Linked DNA regions of Neobacillus sp. PS2-9. The protein of the gene in region 2 interacts with the protein of the main gene of each other region in a pairwise test. Links are inferred from orthologs where the notes say so. Each region holds a gene or a part of one and is shown on either strand. Other genes may lie near its edges. The genes, in order: RCG25_RS19375 and RCG25_RS24745.

Evidence for each region.
Region 1: the proteins of RCG25_RS24745 (region 2) and RCG25_RS19375 interact in binary tests that used the Escherichia coli proteins (3 or more experiments, as listed by UniProt). The link is inferred for Neobacillus sp. PS2-9 from one-to-one orthologs.

What each region holds. Positions count from the first base shown.
Region 1 is NZ_CP133269.1:3,856,593-3,860,344, reverse strand. The notes cover bases 196-3,615. They hold RCG25_RS19375 (2-oxoglutarate dehydrogenase E1 component), read left to right. Parts: upstream 196-520; coding sequence 521-3,415; downstream 3,416-3,615. Other genes in these bases: odhB (2-oxoglutarate dehydrogenase complex dihydrolipoyllysine-residue succinyltransferase), read left to right, coding at 3,502-3,615; RCG25_RS19380 (LysR family transcriptional regulator), read right to left, coding at 196-350. Also shown: more of RCG25_RS19380, read right to left, coding at 1-195; more of odhB, read left to right, coding at 3,616-3,752. UniProt on the Escherichia coli protein: E1 component of the 2-oxoglutarate dehydrogenase (OGDH) complex which catalyzes the decarboxylation of 2-oxoglutarate, the first step in the conversion of 2-oxoglutarate to succinyl-CoA and CO(2).
Region 2 is NZ_CP133269.1:4,964,337-4,967,537, reverse strand. The notes cover bases 330-3,198. They hold RCG25_RS24745 (ABC-F family ATP-binding cassette domain-containing protein), read right to left. Parts: upstream 2,790-3,198; coding sequence 870-2,789; downstream 330-869. Other genes in these bases: moaC (cyclic pyranopterin monophosphate synthase MoaC), read left to right, coding at 2,958-3,198; RCG25_RS24750 (sugar phosphate isomerase/epimerase family protein), read left to right, coding at 330-363. In the rest of the region: more of RCG25_RS24750, read left to right, coding at 1-329; more of moaC, read left to right, coding at 3,199-3,201. UniProt on the Escherichia coli protein: Genetic data indicate it may be involved in ribosome assembly or function.

The DNA.
Region 1 (3,752 bases), 1.1 Mb from region 2 along the record:
AATAGTTTCAAAACATATGGAAGTTCATAATTTGCGAAAAAATTAGATACCCCCAATTTCAACGTACCTACTACTTCATCACTTTCATTGTTACTCATATTTTGGACATTTTCTTTTATCTTTTCGTAATGAGCAAGAGCCTCTTCCGCACAATGGACAAGATATTCTCCTTGTGGGGTAAAATGTACTCCCCTGCTTTCACGGGTTACGATTTTAACACCTAATTCTTCCTGCATATGCTTTAAGCGAGTTGTTAATGCAGGCTGAGTAAGAAATAAAAGGCGGGCTGTTTTTGTAAGATTTTTTTGTTGATATAGTACCTTTAGTATTTCCCAGTCACGGTAATCCATTGTTCCACCTAACTATCTGATATAAAAATTTTTTATAGATTAATATAATAATTTAGCATTTTATTTATTTCAATTATTACATTATCCTTAACCATAAGCAATTAATTATAAGTTCACTAAATAATCCGAAACGAGACATATAAAGCAACACAACAATGGGGGAATTGTGAATGGAAGTACAAAAGAATCAACAAAATCCGTGGAGAAAATTCAATGGCCCAAACCTTGGCTATGTAATCGAACAATATGAACGATATACGAACGGAGAAGACTCCATTGATCCAAAATTAAAAGAACTATTTATTAAATGTGGTTCACCTTTGTCTTTTGAGTTACGAGACAACGAAGAGCCCCTTAATAAAGAATCTATCGAATCTAATCAATCCGTAAATATACAAAAAATACTAAAAGTGGTAAAACTCCTTGATGAAATACGTTTCAATGGTCATTTAGCTGCAAACCTGAATCCATTAGAGGTAAATCTACAAAATCAAGAGTTGTTTAAACCAGCAAAACATGGGGTAAGTGAAAATGATTTGAAAGCGATACCAGCTAAGCTAGTTTGGGAAGAGGCACCGGAAGGCATTCAAACCGCATGGGATGCTATGAACCATCTAAAAAGTGTTTATACTTCCACACTAGCTTATGAATTTAATCATGTTCAACTGATGGATGAACGAGTATGGCTCAATCAAATGGTAGAGACTGGTTCATTGCATCGCTCCTTATCTAAAGAAGAACAAACGAATTTGTTGCAGTCTTTAACAGAGGTTGAAGGATTCGAACAATTTTTGCATAAAACCTTCGTGGGTCAAAAGCGATTTTCCATTGAAGGTGTTGACATGCTTGTTCCAATGTTGAATGAAGCGGTACACGAAGGTGTCGGGAATGGGGCACGGAATGTCGTAATTGGAATGGCGCATCGCGGCCGTTTAAGTGTCCTTGCACATGTATTGAACAAACCATACAGCAAGATGTTCTCTGAATTTCAACATTCATCAGCCAAACAACAGGGACCGTCAGAAGATTTAGTTGACATTAGTGAGGGCTGGACTGGAGATGTGAAATACCATTTAGGACGCAATCGATTCATGGATGGCTCCGGTAAGATGCGCACACGAATTACCTTAGCCAATAATCCGAGTCATCTGGAATTTGTCGATCCAGTCGTCGAAGGGTTTGCAAGAGCCGCCCAAGAAGAACGAAAGAATGCTGGTTACCCTAAGCAGGATGTAAATAGGGCGTTTGCGATTTTAGTTCATGGCGATGCAGCCTTTCCAGGTCAGGGAATTGTAGCGGAGACCTTAAATTTAAGTGGGTTAAAAGGATATCGAACAGGCGGAACGATTCATATCATTGCCAACAATATGGTCGGCTTTACGACCGATAGCCACGATTCTCGTTCGACGAGATATTCAAGTGACTTGGCGAAAGGATTTGAGATTCCGATTATTCATGTTAATGCGGACGATCCTGAAGCCTGTCTAGCAGCAGTTCGACTTGCCTATCAATATCGGAATAGGTTCCAAAAAGACTTCTTGATTGATTTAGTTGGATACCGTCGATTTGGCCACAATGAAATGGACGATCCAGCGGTCACCCAGCCGCAGGTATACAGAAAAATTGTGAAGCATCCAACTGTAAGAGCCTTGTATTCTAATCAATTACAAAATAAAGGCATTATTAATCAAGAAGAAGTGGAGGAAATCAATCGCCGCGTTCAAGAAAAGTTGCAGGCTGAGTATGAAAACGTGGAAGAGAAGAAGCAGAGTGAACCCTTTGTAGAAATAGAGGTTCCGAGGGTAATTTCCAAAGGAATTCCACCGCTTGGAACAAGCGTGCCACTTGATACGCTTCGTAAATTAAACCAGGATTTACTCAAATGGCCGGATGGTTTTCATGTTTATCCAAAATTAAAGCGAATCCTTGAGCGCCGTGATAACGCACTAGAAGAGAACGGAAAGGTAGAATGGGCAGTAGCGGAAGTGCTGGCATTTGCTTCGATGTTAAAAGACGGTACGCCAATTCGTCTCACTGGTCAAGATTCTGAGCGCGGAACCTTTGCCCAACGTCACATAGTGCTCCACGATTCAGAAACAAATGAAACCTACTCACCACTGCATCATCTTCCCGATGCTCGAGCATCGTTTGCGGTTCATAATAGCCCGCTTTCGGAAGCGGCTGTTGTAGGTTTTGAATATGGATACAATGTATTTGCTCCTGAAACCCTTGTCATGTGGGAAGCACAATATGGAGACTTCGCCAACACAGCACAGCCTCTCTATGATCAATTTATTTCATCTGCAAGAGCAAAATGGGGGCAAAAATCAGGGATGATACTCCTGTTGCCTCACGGCTATGAAGGGCAAGGTCCGGAGCATTCCAGTGCCCGACCTGAACGTTTTTTACAGTTAGCAGCTGAAAATAACTGGACGGTTGCCAATCTGACAAGTGCGGCGCAATATTTTCATATTTTACGTCGTCAAGCATCCATCTTAGGAACAGAGTTTGTTCGTCCATTGGTGATTATGACGCCAAAGAGTCTTCTGCGTCATCCGTTAGTCGCTTCTTCTGGGACTGATCTAAGCGAAGGCCATTTTCAAACAGTAGTGGAACAGTCGAAGCTTGGAAAAGAGATTGATAAGGTAAAGCGTTTAGTGTTAACAACCGGTAAGATGGCGATTGATTTAGCTGTGGAAATCGACTCAAGGAAACAAAATCAAAGCTTAGAAGAGATACACATCGTTCGAATCGAACAATTGTATCCATTTCCAATAGAAAAAGTAGAAGCGATCATTAAGCGTTACCCGAACCTGAAGGAAATCATGTGGGTACAGGAAGAACCGAAAAATATGGGCGTGTGGCATTATATTGCCCCAACTCTTTTTGAACTTGCATCTTCTGACAGCCTGACAGTTGGTTACATCGGTCGTCAAAAACGTTCAAGTACAGCAGGCGGCGATTCAACCGTTCATAAGCAGGAACAAGAACGTATTATTCAACAGGCTTTGAATTTCAGAAGTCTAGTAGATAGTAAAGAAACAAACATACGATTTAATTTTTAATGATCCATCATCAACCCGCAAAATACTAGAGTTGAATAGACTAACATAATCGAAGATTTAACATCATTTCTAGGAGGATACGACACATGATTGAAATCAAAGTACCAGAACTGGCAGAATCCATTACAGAAGGAACAATTGCACAATGGCTCATTAATATTGGTGATAAAGTAACTAAAGGTGATAGTGTTGTTGAGCTAGAAACTGACAAAGTTAATATTGAAATAAATGCCGAATACTCAGGTGTAGTCACAAAGGTTCTAAAAGAACCTGGCGATATTGTTGAGGTAGGGGATGTAATTGCTATTATCGAAGAGAATACTAGTGCAGGAGCAAC
Region 2 (3,201 bases):
TGGCAAGGAATTGATCCTGTTGAAGCTATTAAAACTTTAGGTCGAGAGAAAGCGATTTTCCACTTCCATGCAAAGGACACCTATTTAGACGATTCCAATATCCGAAAAAATGGTGTTTTAGATACAAAGCACTATAGTGAAATCGTCAATCGCTCCTGGTCGTTTCGTTCGGTTGGTTATGGTCAGGAAGAAAAGGTTTGGAAAGACATTGTCAGTATACTTCGTGCGGTTGGATATGATTATGTCCTATCGATTGAACACGAAGACATGTTAGCATCCATTGATGAAGGTTTAGGTAAAGCCATCACTCTGCTAAAAGGTTCCCTTTTTAAAGAGAAGAACGTCGATATGTGGTGGGCATAAAACTTTTTAATGGGTTTATTGAAATAGAATGTAAACAAAAGAGCCAATTTGCAATTAGTTGTGGATAAAAAGACTTCCCAGATAAGAAATCTTTTTTTTGCAGTGTAATTACTTTGCATTTAAAAACGAGTGTTTTTGTGGATAATTATTTTCTAAAAAAGTCTCATCATGAAAAAATGTGGATAAGTGCATGTGATAATGTGGATAATGTGGATAAAAACAGTATTTACTGTGGATAATGTGGAAAAGTGTGTGGAGTAACTGAAATAGTAAGCTTTGAAATGTAGATAAGGCTGTGGAAAAAGGGCGGTTTTATTAAAATTTGTAGATAAATGATGAAAGTGTGTAGAAAAAATTGAAAAATGTGTAGAAATAATCGGAAAGTGTGTAGAAATATCGCTGATTTGTGTAGAAAAACAACAAAAGTGTGTAGAAAAAACTCCCCCAGTACATAGACAGACATAACTATAGCAAAAAAACCGGGCGCATCCGCCCGGTTTTTCCTATTAATCTGCCAGCTCAGCCCACTCTTCCATCAAGTGCTCAAGCTCTGCCTTCGCTTTTTCGCTTTTTATGTTAATTTCTAACACTTTTTCGTGATTTTGAAAAACCTCTGGGTTACATAACTGCTGTTCGCACTCCTGAATCTGTTCCTCAAGCTCTTCAATCCGTAACTCGATTTCTTCTAATTTCCTTTTGCGCTGGCGCTCCAGCTTTTTGCTTTCTTTATCCTGTTGATAAGAGTTCTTCTCGAAAGCTTCTTGCTGAGCAGCCTTTTTAGACGATTCAGCTAGTGCTAATGCAGCCAATTCTTCCTGCTCGAGCTTCTTTTCAAGATAATAATCATAATCCCCAAGGTACTCCATGCTGCCATGTCTGCTTAATTCCAATACCTTAGTGGCAATCCGGTTTATAAAATACCGGTCATGGGACACAAACAAAATGGTTCCGGGATAATCAATTAGTGCATTCTCAAGGACTTCCTTACTATCAAGGTCCAGGTGGTTCGTAGGCTCGTCAAGAATGAGAACATTGGCCTTTTCTAGCATCAGCTTCGCAAGTGCTAATCGAGCTTTCTCCCCGCCGCTAAGAGTGGAGACTATTTTTAACACATCATCACCAGAGAATAAGAAGTTTCCAAGAACGGTTCGGATTTCTTTTTCATTTTTCAGTGGATAATCATCCCAAAGCTCATTTAATACACGCTTATTAGAGGTTAATTCCGCCTGTTCCTGATCGTAATAGCCAATGGAAAGGTTTGTTCCATAATGGATAGTTCCGGCAAGGGCAGGGAGCTTCTTAATAATCGTTTTTAAAAGCGTAGACTTACCAATTCCATTTGGACCCACAAGAGCAATGCTTTCTCCCTTAAAGGCCCGGAACGAGATCGCCTCAGATACCTTCTCACCACTGTAGCCCACAGCAAGAGAATCGACAGTTAATACATCATTCCCGGTTTGTCTTTCAATTTCAAAAGCGAAAGTGGCAGACTTTTCATCACCAAGAGGTCGGTCCATTATGTCCATTTTCTCAAGCTTTTTCCGGCGGCTTTGCGCTTGTTTGGTGGTGGACGCTCTCGCTAGATTCCGTTGGATAAAATCCTGTAAATTAGCGACCTCTTGCTGTTGTTTTTCATAAACCTTCAAATTGCGCTCATAATTGGCCGCTTTTTGTTCAAGGTAAGAACTATAGTTACCCGGAAAACGTTGGATTTGCTTGCGGGATACTTCATAGACCTGATTCACGACTTTATCTAAGAAGTAGCGGTCATGAGAGACGATTAAGATCGCGCCATCATACCCCTGCAAATATTGCTCCAGCCATGAAAGGGTATCAATATCCAGATGGTTGGTAGGCTCGTCCAATATTAAAATATCAGGTTTTGTTAGCAGTAATTTCCCCAAAGCAAGGCGGGTTTTTTGACCACCGCTTAAACTAGCAATCATGAGAGAATGATCCTGGAAATTTAAACCGTGTAGAACCGAGCGAATGTCAGCTTCAAACTGGTATCCGCCCTGTTCCTTGAATTGTACCTGGAGGGTATCATATTCTTTCAGCACCCGTTCGTACTTGCTTGGGTCTTCAAACACAGAAGGCTCGGCCATTTGCTCTTCCAGTTTGCGGAGCGATTTTTCCATGATTTGAAGGGGTTCAAATACGGTTAACATTTCGTCCCAAATGGTCAATTTGGATTCTAATCCTGTGTTTTGAGCTAAGTACCCAATGGTTACTTCTTTTGGTTTGATGATTTCGCCGCCATCATGAGACAAATGTCCGGCAATAATCTTTAATAAGGTCGATTTTCCGGCACCATTACGGCCAACTAGGGCCACACGGTCTCTCGTTTGTAATTCTAGCTTTATATTCGATAAAATAAGGTCAGCACCATAATATTTTTGTAATTGATTTACTTGCAATAAAATCATTTTATTCACCTCTATTACTTAGGACTAGTGTACCGTATAAGCGGAATGACAGCAATAACTCGGACTCTTCTAGGTGCTGTTCTTTTAAAAAATCTAGTGATTCGTTCAAAGTTTCACACACATAAAAGGAAAAATAGTGTATTATTTTTTGGTAGGAGGATTTTTTATATGGCCGAATTTACGCATTTTAATGAAGAAGGCAGAGCAAAGATGGTAGATGTCAGCGATAAGCCTGAGACAGCACGTACTGCTCTTGCTCATTCTAGCATAACTGTAAGTAAAGAGATTTTTTACAAAATAACCCATCATGAGATGAAGAAGGGCGATGTACTAGCTGTTGCCCAAGTTGCAGCCGTGATGGCGGCAAAAAAAACATGGGATATTATTCCTATGTGTCATCCCATCCCACTGA